DNA from 2 places in the Paenibacillus sp. S-38 genome. Region 2 is predicted to be linked to the other one. Evidence: riboswitches for the same ligand, from Rfam matches in the RefSeq annotation. Region 2 holds a riboswitch; the other holds the start of a gene.

Region 1 (7,999 bases), 1.5 Mb from region 2:
AGACCTCCTCGATCGCGGCCGGGTACTTCGCTTCCGGCGACAGGCTGTAGTTCGGGAACACGACGGCGGCCTGAGCGCCGACCGCCAGCTCCCGGACCAGCCGGTCATGCGTATGGGCATTGCCGAACACCCAGCCGGCCCCGTGAATGTAGACGATGACCGGCAGCTGCTCGGAAGCGTTCACCGGTCTCAGGATGTTCACGGACACCGTGCCTCCGGGTCCGCCCTCGATCGTCCGCTCCTCGATATCGACCGGCAGCTTCGTGACTTCGCCGGACTGCACTTCATCCACCTTGGCCCGTCCCTTCTCGGGCCCGAGATCAAACAGATACGGAGGCTTCGCCGTATCCTCCGCGAACTTCTGCGCTTTTGGTTCCAGCCGAACGTGCTTTGCCATGGTTATCTCTCCTTCACGGTTGGGTTCCCCTGCCATTTTTGCTTGGACGTAATGACATTACCCGCAAGCAGACAGGCTCTAATCAGCCGCGAACAAGGCAAGGCCTCTCTTACCTCTGACAGCTGCCCACGAATTCCTCGAACAACCTGAAGTTATATGGGTCAGAGGTATAGCTGAATTCCGGGTGCCACTGCACAGCCAGGACAAACTTCTTGTCCGGCATCCTCACCGCTTCGATCATGCCGTCCTCCGCTTTGGCTACGGCCACCAATTGGGCGGACAACTGCTTGATGCCCTGATGGTGGTAGCTGTTGACCTCCATGGACTCCGTTTGGAGCATCTCGTGAAGCGGATTTCCCTTCTCTATGTATACCTTGTGAACCGGTTTATCATAGGGGGGCTGCTGTTGATGCAGGACCTTACTATGGGATCCCAGCTGCGTTGGAATATCCTGATAGAGCGTGCCGCCGAGCAGGGCATTGAACAACTGCAGTCCCCTGCAGATGCCGAAAGCGGGCTTGTCTATGGCCGTCACTTCCCGGAACAGGATCCTCTCCATCTCGTCCCGCTCCCTGCACGGCTCGCCGCACACCGGCTCGACGCTCTCCCCATAGAGCTCCGGATGCACATCATGCCCCCCTGTAAAAAGAAAGCCGTCGAACCGCTGAGCCATCGTGACAATGACTTCCGGATCCGTGGTTAACGGGAGCATGACAGGAATCCCCCCTGCAGCCTCAATCCCTTTCATGTAGCCCGGCAGCATCCAGTAGCTCTCTTTTTCCTTATCGTATAGCGGCAATACTCCGATCATGGGCCTTATCATTCTGAGTTCCTCCCCCGGACAGCGGTGTTTTCTAGTGAAATGTAAATCCCATTATATCCGATCTCCGGATGATAGGGATGGATTGTTATGAAATAATGACGGTGCGCCGGGTGGCTCCATTCGCATGGAAGCATAAGCGGCGGCCCCCAGCACACCGGATCTGCTGCCTAACGCCGCCTGAACCACTTGACACGCTTCAGACGAAAGCTTCAACGCGGTCTTCCGAATGACAGCCCGGACCGGATTCAGCAATCGGTCCCCCGCAGCCGACATGCCCCCGCCGATCATGATGAGCTCGGGATTGAACAGGTTGATGACGGCAGCAAGACCAAAGCCGAGCAGTTCCCCCGTCTCCTGCATCACTTCGATCGCCAGAGCATCTCCCCGATCGTAAGCATCGGAGATCATCTTCGCGGTGATTTGCCCGGGATCGTCCTTCACCCAGCTGCGGATGAGGCTCTCCCTGCCTTTTTCAAGCTCCTCTGTGAACGTCCTGACCATGCCTGTGGCAGAGACATACCTGCCAAGACAGCCCGAGCTTCCGCAGCGGCACGGCCTTCCTCCCCGGACGATGTTCATATGGCCGATTTCTCCGGCCGAAGCGGTATGGCCATACAGTACTCTCCCTTCAGCCAGAATGCCCGAACCCAATCCCGTCCCCAGTGTGAGCAGGACCATGTTCCGGCCCCCCACCCCTGCGCCAAACAACCATTCCCCATACAAATTCACGCGAACATCATTATCGATAAATACTGGAAACGGGAACTCTCGCTGCATCTCCTTCACCACGTGGATATTCTCCCACTGTGGAAAGTTGGGAGAAAAAATGGAAATTCCCTCCTGCGGATCCAGCAGCCCCGGAATCCCCATCCCCATGCCCAGCACCGAGTTTAGATCGATTGCTGCCTCCACAAGCATCATCTTTAGGATCGATTTGATTTTGTTCAGCACATGCGCCGGCCCCAAAGCGGCCTCCGTAAGATCGCTTCGTTCGATAACCGGCTTGAACGCCGAAGTGAAAACAGCCGATTTGATATTCGTGCCGCCCAAGTCAATCCCAATGATATAGTTCTCCATCCTCAGGGTCCCCCTTGTATCATTTTCTGCATAGTAGTGTACTCCTCAGGCCCTCTGCCATTAATGGAATTATGGGTTGAAAACATGGAATTTTGTTAGATTAAAAAGGTGGAGCTGCTTGCGTGGTTTATCCGGACTTCTACGTACAAAAGGAAAAGGACCCGCCCACGGCGAGTCCTTTGCTTGGCTGCACTTCTAATGAAAGAATGATATAAGTCCTTACACGCGTCTGGCTCCCACGTACTTTTTGCCCCAGTAACCTGTCGTGATGCTGGCTACCGAGACACCCGTGGAGCTGGCCGCCGAGATGAACTGGCCGTTCCCGGTATAGATCCCTACGTGGGAGACACGGCCGCCTTCGGCGAAGAAGACCAGATCCCCTGCCTGCAGATCCGTAACCGCGGTGCCTGCCGACTGGTACATCTCAACCGAGGTACGGGGAAGCTTGGTCCCCCACTGGGCGAATACGTAACCGACAAACCCCGAGCAGTCAAATCCGCCGGGAGAACTGCCGCCCCAGACATAAGGCGTCCCCATGTACTTGGACGCCGTCTGGAGGATCGACGATTGCAGGGTCTGCGTTGCCTGCGCCGGCTGCTGCACGGCCCCGGCCGCAATCTGCGGCTTGTACCAGGCCGGCGCATGATACCGGCCGTCTTGGTTGATGATCGCGATGCGGTTGTCGGCATCCCACTGGATGCGGTAACCGAAGGTTTCGGAGACGAACCGCAGAGGAAGATACACGCTGCCGTTCAAGAATTGAACCGCAGAGTCCAGTTGGACGGACTTTCCGTCCACTTCCGCCTTACGGCTGCCCGTCTGAAGGGCGATGGTCTGGCTGCTGTTCTTTAAAGTGACTTTAACAACGTCCCCGTCCTTCTCCCACCCGATCCGATAGCCAAGCTCTTCGGTCAGAGCACGCAGCGGAATCTGCATTTGATTGGCGTTATCGATGAAGGGCTGGGCCTCCGGAAATGGAACGAGACTGTCGTTGATTTGAATTTTAACATTGGTGGCCGCTTCCGCGCCCTGGGCATGAAGCATCCCAAGCACGCCTACGGCAGAAAATGCGCACGACAAAACAAGCTTTCGGTAAAAACGAAGATTCAACCTGATTCCTCCTGCGGCCTCCGAGGTTAGTTGACGGATTCGGAAGAGGCTGCTCCCTAGTTCGATAAACCGAACATTCACCCCATGTGAAGAATCCCCCGTACCAGATCTTTTGCTGAACTGGATTCGGCCTGTATTTTTTTATTAGACTAGCACAGCCTTTTTGTGATGTTCAAACCATGAAACAGTGGATTTCCTAATATCTTCCTTATATCGGCGAGGTTTACGATTTTCGACACAACTTTAACAAATTATTCAAAATAAAATAGACCGCCGCTTGGTGAGCAGGCGATCTATCATAGTGATGGTCAAACCATAGATAATGGTCATAGAACCTAAGTAGAGGTTGGATAAATTAGCATCACATCCGCTGTCGAGCGGTTGTCCGGCTAAGTATGGGCAAAAGACCAAGCTGTCGTTCCCGGACGGGATGGAGCTACATAGAAGCCAGTCTTCACCCTGACAGACAGGGTTCCGCCGTAGAGTGTGCAGGCTGCCTCGGCATCAATGGCGCAGGGCGCTTGGGGCCCCGTGCACGCGGCATGCGTTGCGGGCTGATCCCGCCTCCGCTACGGCGTCGTGCCTGTGCCGGTATCCACCGCCTCGCCTACCGCCGCCTCCGGTGCCGGCGCCTCCGCTTCTCCGCCGCCCGCCGTCTGCGGCGCGGGCTCGCTTCCGGCCGGCTTCGCGGTGCCGTCCGCCGCTCCGCCTGCGCCGGCCGCTGCACCCGTGCCGGCGTCTCCGCCCGCTGCCGGCGCAGTGCCGTCCGCCGCTCCGCCCGTGCCGGCGTCTCCGCCTGCTGCCGGCGCGGTGCCGCCCGCCGCTCCGCCTGAGCCGGCAGCTCCACCCGTGCCGGCGTCTCCGCCCGCTGCCGGCGCGGCGCCGCCGCTCGGCGTGCCGCCCTCAGCCGCAGGCTGGCCGCCGGTCTGCTCCTTCGCGGCACCGGCCTCCGCCGGCCGTACCTCGCCTTTGGCAGCCGTCGCCGTAGACGCCTGGGCCTGGGCTCCCTCAGGATTCCCCGTATTTCCCGGGGAATCCTGAGGTGCCGCTGCCGCAGCGGGAGCGGCCGGCGCTTCTGCTGCGGCGGTCTCGCTTTCCCCGGACCGTTCCGCATACTTCGGCGCGTTCTCGCCGTTAACCCGCTTGCGGCCCCCGGCATAGGCGCGGTATTTTTCCGGCTTGGCAAAAGCCGTCACCGGCACATCCTTGAGCGCCCGGCTGACCACCTCCTTGAACAAGGCGGCCGGGTATTTGCCTCCGGTTGTCGTCAGATAGTGATCCTTGTTCGTCTTCTCATAGCCGAGCCACACGGCCGCCACAATCTCGGGCGTATAGCCGACGAACCAGGCATCCTTGGACCCGTCGATCTGGCTGCCCCGGCGGTCCTTGAATTCCGGCGTGTCCGGCAGCTGGGTCGTCCCTGTCTTGCCGGCCACCGGCCTGTCCATCCTCGCACTGAGGCCGGTCCCTTCCGTGACGACCTTCTCCAGCATCCTCGTCATCGTATAAGCCGCACCCGGGTCGAGCATCGGCTCAAGCACCGGCTGCGCTTCCTGGCCGACCAGATTGCCCTGCGCATCCGTGATCTTGCGGATCGCATACGCCTTGGCGAGATTACCTTTATTGGCAAACATTGTATAGGCCTGCGCCATCTGCAGCGGGGAGGTGCCCTTGCTCATACCGCCCAGCGCAATCCCAAGGGTACGATCCGCTTCCTGCAGCGGCAGCCCGGCCTTGCGGCCGAACTCGAGCCCCCGGTCGATCCCGATCTCCTTCAGGAGGGCGACGGCCGGAATGTTGTACGATTCGATCAGCGCTTCCTCCAGCGTGACCCACCCGTGGAACTGCCTCCGGTAGTTCATGGGTGTGTATCCGCCGCCGAAATCCGTCTCCGTATCGTAAATCTGGTCCCTGGGCCCGTAACCGGCTGCCAAGGCGGGCGCATAGACGAGCAGCGGCTTGATCGCCGATCCGGGCTGGCGTTCATTCTGAGTCGCGTAATTGAACTCCCGGAACTTCGGGTCCGGATTGCGGGAGCCTACGATCCCCAGCACCGCCCCCGTCTGCGGCTCCATCAGGACGATCCCGCTCTGCAGCCCCCCTTTATCCTCGGGGAAAAAGTCGGGATTCCGGTATACCTCTTCCGCCGCCTTTTGCACCTTGGGATCGAGGTTCGTGTGAATATGCAGGCCGGAGGACAAAATCTGCTGCTCCGTCAGTCCATACTTCTGGGAGGCTTCGTTGATGACATGGTCGATATAGGAGGGATAGATCTTAGCGGTCTGCTGGGCAGCCGGTGCGGCAAGCTTGATCTCTTCCTTCATCGCCTCGTCCCGCTGCGCCGGCGTGATTTTCCCCTGATCGGCCATGAGGGACAGCACGAGGTTCCGCCGTTCCTTGGCGTCCTCAGGCTTCTTCACGGGCGAATAATTCGTCGGAGACTTGGGAATCCCGGCGAGCAGGGCACTTTCCGCCAGCGTAAGCTGGGAAGCATCCTTGCCAAAATAAGTCTCGGAAGCGCGCTGCAGTCCCCACGCCCCTTCCCCGAAATAAATGTAGTTGAGGTATTTTTCGAGAATCTGATCCTTGCTGTATGTATCTTCAATCTTCAGCGAAGCCACGGCCTCCTTCAGCTTCCGCTGATACGTCTGCTCCGGGGTGAGCAGCATCGTTTTGGCCAGCTGCTGGGTGATCGTGCTGCCGCCCTCTACCGTATACCCCGACTTCAGGTTCTGGTATAACGCGCGTGCAATCCCCTGGTAATCCAGCCCCTGATGCTCGTAGAACCGCGAATCCTCCACAGCCGTAACCGCATCCAGCATGATCTTCGGAAAATGGCTCAGCGGCATATATTCCATCCTTGCGTTCGTCAGCTCGGTAATCACGGCGCCGGTGCGGTCATAGAAAAAGGTCGAACGGGCCGGCTCCTTGTCCAGCAGCGAAATGTCCATAGCGGTGTACATCTGCCGGTACGTCTGATACCCCCAGCCGAGACCGCCAAGTCCGACAACCGCAAGCACGGACCCGAGCAGAAGCAGGATGATTTTGAAGGGAGACGCTTTTTTCTTGGGCTGCTGCTGTGTTTCCTGAGAAGGCTCCATACCTTAATCCCCGCCCTTACCTTTTTTCAGGATTATTACCCGAAGAGCGGCCAAGGTAAACAAGCAGGCGGATCAACGCCTTCCTTGTCGCTCCCCCTCCTCTTCATGGCTATGCTACAATGGAAGGCAGGCAGGGATAGTCCCATCATCCATTAGGTATGTTGCGCGTTAATCTGGAGTACATAGAGCAGAACCGCGAGTCCATTTCAAAAAAAGGAGCCGGCATCTGACGGATGCCGATCTTATGCGCAGGGGGGATTGCAGCAGATGATCCAGCAAGGGATAGCGGACAGGTGGGTCCGCAGCGAACGGGAGGCGGCCCTCGCCTCCCGGGCGGAGCGCTTGGCGGCTGTGTTCGCGGAGCGGGCGCCGAAGCATGACGAGGAGGGAAGCTTCCCCTTCGACAACTTTGCCGACCTCCGGGCGGACGGCTACCTTGCGCTTACGGTGCCAAGGGAACTCGGAGGCGAAGAAGCCTCCTTATATGAGCTCGTGCTCGCTCAAGAGCGGCTGGCCCGCGGAGACGGCTCCACGGCGCTTGCAGTGGGCTGGCATCTCGTGCAGATGTTCCATCTGCGCTACACGAGGTCCTGGCCTGAAGCGCTGTACGCTTCCTTCTGCCGGGAGGTGGTGGAGCACGGCGCGCTCACCAACCTGCTGGCGACGGAGCCGGCGACCGGGTCGCCGAGCCGCGGAGGCAGACCGGCTACCACGGCCCGGCGGACCGATGGCGGCTGGCTCCTTCACGGGCGCAAAACGTTCAGCACGCTAAGCCCCATCCTCCGGCAGTTTACCGTGACGGCCGCGATAGCGGGAACGGAGGATATCGGTGAATTTTTTGTACGCCGGACGGACGCGGTGCGGGTGGAAGAGACATGGAACACGCTCGGCATGAGGGCTACCGGCAGTCATGATGTCGTTCTGGACGGGGCTTTCGTCCCGGACGCCGAAGTCATCCGCCTCACATCCGAGGTGAAGCATCCGGCGGAAGAGGACACCGGATGGCTGCTCCATATTCCGGCGTGCTACCTCGGGATTGCCTGGGCGGCCAGGGATTGGGCGCTGGACTATGCGCTGACCTATACCCCGAACAGCCTGAGCGCCCCGATCTCGGAGCTGCCGCATATCCGCCGCCAGATCGGGGAGATGGAGGCGGAATGGATGACGGCGCGCACGCTCCTCTACACGGCCGCCGACCGCTGGGATGCCGACCCGCAGGGCCGCCTCTCGATGAAGAGCGAGATCGCTCTCGCCAAGTATACGGCCGTGAACAGCGCGCAGCGGATCGTCGACCTGGCCATGCGGATCGTCGGCGGAGCCAGCCTCTCGCGCCGCTGCCCGCTTGAGCGGCTCTACCGCGATGTCCGCGCAGGGCTGCACAACCCGCCGATGGACGATATCGTCATCGCGGGGTTGGCTGCCCGGGCGCTCGCCGAGCGCGAGAAGCGCGTGCAGCACCCCGGCGGCGAGTAGCCGCGGGGGTGCGACGGC
Region 2 (7,999 bases):
CCCAAAATAGTCAACTAGAAAATGCAAGAATATACTGTTATATTCTGGGATAATAGCCTTTGAAATGTTGGTTAATCAGTTAAAAAATTCCTATAAAAGCGTCGTTTAATCCCCTTTCTGAGCGAGAGCCCCGAAAGGGGAGGAAGGGATTTCTGGAGCATGAAAAAACTGGATAATAGAATAATCCGGAGAAGAATGGCTATATGTGACACTGTTCGACAATATTGTGACCGTTTGGGTGGGTAGCTGTCGAAATCATTCAAGAAAATTTTTAATCCGCGTTCCCAGGAGGAAGCATATGGTCAATCCCTTACAAGAAGAGAAGGTATTCAAAGATCCGGTTCACAAATATATCTATGTTCAAGATCAGACGATCTGGGATCTCATCAACACCCGCGAATTTCAGCGGCTGAGACGAGTCCGGCAGCTCGGGACCTGCTTCCTTACCTTCCATGGCGCGGAGCACAGCCGGTTCTCCCATTCGCTCGGCGTATATGAAGTTACACGCAAGATCATCTCGCAGTTCGAACGCAACCAATATGAGGACTGGCCGCGCCATGAGCGTCTTCTCTGCCTATGTGCGGCCCTGCTGCATGATGTCGGCCACGGTCCATTCTCCCATTCCATCGAAAAGACCTTCGGCACCCATCATGAAGCGTGGTCCTGCCGGATCGTACTGGGGGATACGGAAGTCAATCAGGTGCTGCGCCAGGTCGCTCCCGATTTTCCGCAGAAGGTTGCTGATGTCATAGCCAAAACCTATAACAGGGAGATCGTCGTCAGTCTGGTTTCTTCACAGCTGGATGCCGACCGGATGGATTATCTGCTCCGCGATGCCTATTACACCGGGGTGAATTACGGCACCTTCGATCTGGAGCGTATTCTTCGCGTCATGCGTCCTTACCAAGGCCATATTGTGGTGAAGGAGAGCGGGATGCATGCCGTGGAAGATTACCTCATGTCACGATATCAGATGTACTGGCAGGTCTACTTCCATCCGGTAACCCGCAGTGCAGAGATTGTGCTTCATAAGATCTTCCAAAGGGCCAAGCAGCTGTATGAGGAGCAGTACCGATTCCGGTTCCTGCTGCCTCCGCTATTAGGGCTGTTCGAACAGAAGCTCACCGTAGAGGAGTACCATCTGCTCGATGAAGCGTTCATGCAGACCGTCTTCATGCAGTGGACCTACGAAGAAGACGCGATCCTGTCTGATCTTTGCTCCCGATTCCTGGAACGCCGCCTGTTCAAATACGTGACTTTGGACCGGATCGATACGGGACTGCTCGACAAACTGCGCGGCGAGATGAAACGCGTCGGGATCGATCCGGCTTATTATGTGGAGATCGATTTCCCTTCCGATTTGTCCTATGATATCTACCGGCCGGGCGAGGAGGATGAGAAGCTGCCTATCCTGCTCCTGGACCCGAAGGAAACCCTGACCGAAATCTCGCGTAAATCGGAGATCGTACGTTCGATCAGCGGCATACACATGGGAAAATACCATCTGTATTACCCGGCGGAATTTACTTTGAACCATGGGGCCGAGCTCGACGCGGACCTGCGTCGGCTGCTTCAGCTGTAATTGGCGCATACTGACTTGTCAGGGCGCGTACCCTGACGCTTATCCTTATAGTAGGAAGACACGGAGGATGATATCATGCTGATTGACACACATGCCCATTTGAATGCGGAAGCTTTCGATGAAGATCGACAGGAAGTGATTGAGCGCGCAAGAGCCAGCGGAATCCGTCGAATCGTCAATGTCGGATTTAACCGCGAGACGATCCCAAGCTCGATTGCGCTGGCTGAGCAGTATGACTGGATCTATTCCACGGTAGGCTGGCACCCGGTGGATGCCAAAGACATGACGCCGCAGGACCTCGAGTGGATCGAGTCACTCTGCGGACATCCGAAGGTGGTCGCCATCGGGGAGATCGGGCTTGACTATCATTGGGACACGTCCCCTAAGGATGTCCAGGACCGGGTGTTCCGCGAACAGATCCGCCTCGCACGCAAAGTGGGCCTGCCGATCGTCATCCATAACCGTGACGCGCATCATGATGTGGTGCAGACCCTCCGGGAAGAGAAGGCCTCCGAGGTGGGCGGCGTCATGCACTGCTTCTCCGGCAGCTGGGAGACGGCCAAGATGTGCCTGGATATGAATTTCTATATTTCCTTCGGGGGCCCGGTGACCTTTAAGAACGCCAGACAGCCCAAAGAGGTGCTGGAGAAGGTCCCGCTTGATCGTCTTCTGATCGAAACGGACGCGCCTTATCTGGCTCCTCATCCGTACCGCGGGAAGCGCAATGAGTCCTCGTATGTTCGTCTGGTGGCCGAGACGGCGGCTGAGATTAAAGGGATTTCTCTCGAAGAATTAGCGGAGATTACGAGCCGGAATGCGTCCGTTCTTTTCGGTTTCAAGTAGGTTTTTAGCCTGAAGGGGACAGCCCATTTTTATTCACAAACGAGATAATCGGAGAAATAATGGGGTAATCGTGCGTCAGACGAAGAGAAAGAGGGATTTGGATTCCGGTTTGAATGAAAAAAGTAAAAATCGGCCGGAAACCGTCCTTTTTTTCAAAGTTTGGCTACTTTACAACTTCCTGCTTCCCATCGTAAACTCAATATTAACTTCATACGATTACCAAATTTCCAACATCGCTGAGTTTCCGAAAGGGAAACGGGGGAACCGCACCCACAGTTGTCTGGCCGAACCGTTCAGGCACCGGGGTGTTTTTTAAGGGGTGAATCCTTGGCCGCAATGCTACACAAAAGCGCAGAAGCCTGCGCCTTGCTACATTGTGTCTCAGGTAGGGCTGCTCTCAAGCCCGAATCCGTCAGCTAACCTCGTAAGCGCCATGAGAGAGGTAACACATTGTCGTGAGCTATTATTTCATTTTACCCAAAATGAAAAGTCACGGGAAGGTTCCTCTTCTCCGCTGACTTTTTTTGTGTGGCCAAAAAAGGGGAGCCCTGAAGCTCTGCCTGCGGCCCGCCAAAAAAAGCGGGGCGGAACCGTCCGTAGGGACGGCGCCTGTATCCGGGGTTCTCCCGTAAGGAGACTAGGATTCGTAGCCAAAACCATAACCTTGAAGGAGGTGGACGTTCAGAGCAAGTCCGGTTCTGATGGCTGAAACAGCAAACGTTGGTAATGGGGTTTAACAAATTTACCATAGTCGCGTCAGATGGAAATCATGCATAACACTCGGGTGGCGAGGCTTTAAGGAGGACCGAACAAGTGGGCGTTGTGAATCACGAACAAACCCATGTAAGACGATCATCCAGCATGTCCTTCGCATTGCGATGGAAGCATGAAAACTTGCGTATGATATCGATCATTGCACTCATTTCATTCGCTATGACTTTCATGTTCTTATTGATGTTGTACGGTACGTCGACCAAACGCGTATCGCTTGTTGTAGACGGCGTCGAACAGACGTTCCAGACCCGGCAGGGTATTCTACAGCGCATACTGGATGAGCAAGGCATCGCTGTCGGCGAATATGACCGATTGTCACATTCGCTTGGCGCAAAGGTAAAGTCAGGAGATCGGATCACGATTGAGAAGGCGAAACCGGTGCAGTTGACAGCAGACGGAGAGACATCAACCGTTTATACCACAGGGAAGACGGTGAAGGGCGCACTGGCGGATTTACATATAGAGCTGGGCGAACTAGACAAGGTAACTCCCGCGCTGGATGCGGAGATCATAGATGGTACGGGGATCCAGGTGGTCCGCGTGAAGAAAGAAGTCGAAGAAGTCAAAGAACCGATCGCGTTTGAGACTGTGAAACAAAACGAACCGCAGCTGCTGAAAGGCAAAGAGCAAGTGATTCAGGAGGGGCAGGAAGGTGTCCTGCTCAAGAAGACGGAGAAAGTATTCGAAGACGGCAAGCTCGTGAATGAGCAGGTCGTAGACCAGCAGGTGCAGACACAAAGTGTACAAAAGATCGTTGCCGTCGGGACGAAGAATCCGGTTGTGGTCTTATCTTCAACAACTCCCAACATGGATGAAGTCACCAAGAACGGTATTACATTCGGATATAAGCAGGTTCTTAACAATGTCAAAATGACCGCTTATACGGCTGGCGTTGCTTCTACGGGAAAAAGCAGCAGTCATCCGGCGTACGGTCTGACATCTTCGGGTACGAGAGTAACGGAAGGTCGCACCATTGCAGTGGATCCCAAAGTCATTCCAATCGGCTGGTGGGTATATATCGAGGGGCTCGGTTTCCGCCGGGCGGAAGACACCGGTAGCGCGGTGAAGGGCAACCACATCGACGTTTATTTCGAGAGCAGCGATTATGCAATCCGCTTCGGTTCCAAACGCGGTTACACGGTATACGTCATCGGTCCGAAAAAGCCAACGGCCGATTAAGGGCATGCAATGTGGGTAGACTCATTATATAGAACGGATAAAGAAGAGGCGTGTTCCTCTTCTTTTTCTCTTTTCTGGCGAAAGAAGGACCGATTGGGTTATGATTAAGGAAATCATCGTAGTGGAAGGCAAGGACGACACCGTAGCGATCAAGCGGGCGGTGGAGGCGGAGACGATCGAGACCGGCGGCTCCGCCATCAATAAGGATACGATCCGGCGCATCCGTCTTGCTCAGGAGCGGCGGGGCGTGATTGTGTTCACGGATCCGGATCACGCGGGAGAGCGGATCCGCAAGATCATCACCCGGGAGGTCCCGGGGTGCAAGCATGCGTTCCTGACGCAGGAGGCGGCGACAAGCAGGGGAGACATCGGCGTGGAGAATGCTTCTCCCGAGGCGATTCGCCAGGCGCTGGCCGCTGTACGCACGGACGGTGGAGCCTCGGAATCCGAGGTCACGATGGAGGATCTGATGGAAGCGGGTCTGATCGTGCACCCGCAGGCTGCTGCGCGCAGGCTGGTCATGGGCAACCGCCTTGGCATCGGCTACTGCAACGGCAAGCAGTTCTACAACCGCTGCCGGATGTTCCGGATATCCCGGGAAGAATTTGATGAAGCCCGGCGCGAGCTGGACGCACTGGAGGGACAAGCTCATGAATGACCAACAGATAACAGTGCCCGCAGGGGCTGAAGATATTGCATCGCCGAAGAGGACCAACGATCTGCTCAAGCGCCATGGCTTCAAGCTGAAGAAGAGCCTGGGGCAGAACTTTCTTATCGACACGAATGTCCTGAACAAGATTGTGGGGGCCGCCGAGCTCGATAAGACCAAGGGGGCTCTCGAGATCGGGCCGGGGATCGGCGCCCTTACACAGCAGCTGGCCAAAGCTGCCGGCCGGGTAACCGCTGTGGAGATCGACCAGCGGCTGCTGCCGCTGCTGAAGGAGACGCTGGCTCCTTACCCGCATGCTTCCGTAATCCACGGGGACGTGCTGCAGGTTTCCTTAAGCGACCTGTTCAAGGAACACTTCTCGGAATGCTCGGGTGTCAGCGTCGTGGCCAATCTGCCGTATTATGTGACCACCCCGATCATCATGAAGCTGCTTGAGGAGAAGCTGCCGCTGGAGAACATCGTGGTCATGATCCAGAAGGAAGTGGCCGAGCGGATGGCTGCCGGGCCGGGAGGGAAGGAGTACGGCTCCCTCAGCATTGCCGTGCAGTACTACTGTGAGCCGGAGATCGTGGCTATTGTGCCGCATACGGTGTTCATTCCGCAGCCGAACGTGGATTCCGCCGTTATTAAGCTGAAGGTCCGCCAGCAGCCCCCGGTGGACGTCGAAGATGAGGATTTCTTCTTCGACGTCATTCAAGCGAGCTTCGTGCAGCGGCGCAAGACGATCTATAATAACCTCTCCGCGAAGTATTTCACGAAAGAGACCAAGGGAGAGCTGGAAGGCCTCCTGCGGGAAGCTGGGATCGAACCTTCCCGCCGGGGCGAGACGCTGTCTATGCAGGAGTACGCCGTACTGTCGAGCCACCTCAGAGCGTATCTGCAGAAGTCTTAAGACCCAACTCCCTTGACTTATCCTGCACCCGCCTCCGGGTGATCCGTGCCGACCTGCACCAAATGCCCATTGCCGCCATAGGATAGACGAGGAGGCGATGCAGCCATGATGAGACAGGGAGACCTGGTCACACGCAGATCCTACGGCGGGGACATTGTGTTCAAAATTCATGAGATCAGGCAGCAGGTAGCCGTACTGCGCGGAGTGGAGATGAGGCTGCTGGCCGATGCGCCGCTGCAGGATTTGGAGGCGGCCCCGCAGTTCGACCCTTTTCAATATACGATCCCGGACCATCCCAAATGGATGGAAGCCATGCGGCGCACGCAGGCGACCCAGGCTTCTGCCGCTGCGCCTGGAGGCCCCTGGCCTGCCCAAGCTCCCGCTGCACCTTCAGCGGCCTATTTCGAGCTGCCCGGCAAGGTGCTTCACCTCGACGGTGATCCGAATTATCTGCGCAAATGCATGACATTGTACGGCGAACTGCGGGTACCGGCCGAAGGCTACTATGTAGCGGAGGCCAATATGGCCGATGCGCTGTACCGTCTGCTTCCGCAGGTGCAGCCCGATATCGTGGTCGTCACAGGACACGACGGCATTCTGAAACAGCGCTCGCCAGGCGATATCTCGCAGCTGTCCTCGTACAAGAACTCGCATAATTTCGTCAAAGCGGTACGGGCCGCGCGGCAGTATGAGAAGAGCCGGGATGCCCTGACGATCATTGCCGGCGCCTGCCAATCCCACTTTGAAGCGCTTCTGCAGGCCGGAGCCAATTTTGCCTCCTCGCCGGGCCGGGTGCTCATTCATGCGCTGGACCCGCTTTGCGTCGCGGCCAAGGTGGCCTTCACGCCGATCCGGGAGACGGTGAATATTGTCGATGTCATTGGGCTGACCCACAGTGGGCTGGAGGGGCTGGGCGGCATTGAATCCCGCGGCAGCTACCGAAGAGGTGTGCCCCGGATTCCCTATCTGACTCAAAAATAAGCGCCGAAAGGTGCTTTTTTTCTTTGGATAAAATTTTGGATAAAAAGGAAATTAACCGTTGACAACTGTTTTGGATGGCTGATATAATATTCGCCTTAAATTGACATACTACTACAGTTGCGTTATAATCGATCAAGGAAAGAGGTGGTAGTAGTCAATGGCTAAAAATTCGCTGTTGGATATCAAACGCAGTTTGGAACCTCATGTCGGACAAAAGATTATGTTAAGAGCGAATGGCGGTCGCCGTAAGACAATCGAAAGATCCGGTGTATTGGAGGAAACCTACCCTTCCGTATTTATTGTGAAGCTGGATCAAGAGCAGAACGCCTTCAAGCGAGTCTCCTACAGCTATGCGGACATATTGACGGAATCCGTTGAAGTGACGGTACATAGCGATGATGGCGAAGTGCGAATTACGATAGAACAGTAACCTATTACATACGCGGCTGTCCGGGGTTGAAGCGGGCGGCCGTTTTTATTGCCGTCTCTCATGATGCGAAGCGGGTATTTCTTTGTCGAATGCCGGCTTGCACACAGCTTCGGAGTCTACTATATATTGGACGGCGTACACAAGTTAAAGGTTGCATGATCGGGTGCATCATCCCTGAGCGGAAGGCGCATACTATCGCATACTACACCACGACACGTTACATCCAGAGGAGGCAGCGAGAATGGGGCGCAGAAACCGCAGAGGCGTGATGTCGGAAGAGTTCAAGTATGAGCTGGCAAAGGATCTCGGGTTCTATGAGACGGTAGAACGCGAGGGCTGGGGCGGGATCCGGACCAAGGATGCGGGGAATATGGTCAAACGGGCCATTCAGATTGCGGAGCATACACTGGTAAGGCAGCAGGCGCAGCAGCAGGGGGCGACGACAGCGCAGACGGGCTTCCAGGGTCCGAGCGTGCAGGCCGCTTCATATGCCCCTATCCCCGTTCCCCGGTCTGTGGTGCCGCAGGGTGGGGCAAGCCAGCAGGGGTATGTCCCTAACCCCGGCATGAACGTTCCGCCGGCTTACATGATCCCACAGGTGCAGGCACCGGCCGGTTCGTACATGTACGGCCAGAGGCAATAGGTAGC

Evidence for each region. A riboswitch is a leader RNA that binds a small molecule or an ion and turns the genes downstream of it on or off. The one in region 2 is predicted to bind cyclic di-AMP.
Region 1: it holds a riboswitch for cyclic di-AMP, as region 2 does, so the genes downstream of both, ACP26L_RS27655 (NlpC/P60 family protein) here and ACP26L_RS34230 (ubiquitin-like domain-containing protein) in region 2, are expected to answer to the same signal.

What each region holds. Positions count from the first base shown of each region.
Region 1 is NZ_CP187970.1:6,309,859-6,317,857, forward strand. It holds gene ACP26L_RS27640 (alpha/beta hydrolase) at 1-397, opposite strand, end outside; gene ACP26L_RS27645 (gamma-glutamyl-gamma-aminobutyrate hydrolase family protein) at 507-1,208, opposite strand; gene ACP26L_RS27650 (ROK family protein) at 1,272-2,297, opposite strand; gene ACP26L_RS27655 (NlpC/P60 family protein) at 2,517-3,407, opposite strand; cyclic di-AMP (ydaO/yuaA leader) riboswitch at 3,408-3,549, opposite strand; gene ACP26L_RS27660 (transglycosylase domain-containing protein) at 3,977-6,508, opposite strand; gene ACP26L_RS27665 (acyl-CoA dehydrogenase family protein) at 6,776-7,981, shown strand.
Region 2 is NZ_CP187970.1:7,817,534-7,825,532, reverse strand. It holds gene ACP26L_RS34240 (HD domain-containing protein) at 299-1,582, shown strand; gene ACP26L_RS34235 (TatD family hydrolase) at 1,658-2,425, shown strand; cyclic di-AMP (ydaO/yuaA leader) riboswitch at 2,650-2,872, shown strand; gene ACP26L_RS34230 (ubiquitin-like domain-containing protein) at 3,239-4,378, shown strand; gene rnmV (ribonuclease M5) at 4,479-5,036, shown strand; gene rsmA (16S rRNA (adenine(1518)-N(6)/adenine(1519)-N(6))-dimethyltransferase RsmA) at 5,029-5,940, shown strand; gene yabG (sporulation peptidase YabG) at 6,049-6,921, shown strand; gene veg (biofilm formation stimulator Veg) at 7,079-7,351, shown strand; partial or broken gene ACP26L_RS34205 (small, acid-soluble spore protein, alpha/beta type) at 7,593-7,769, shown strand.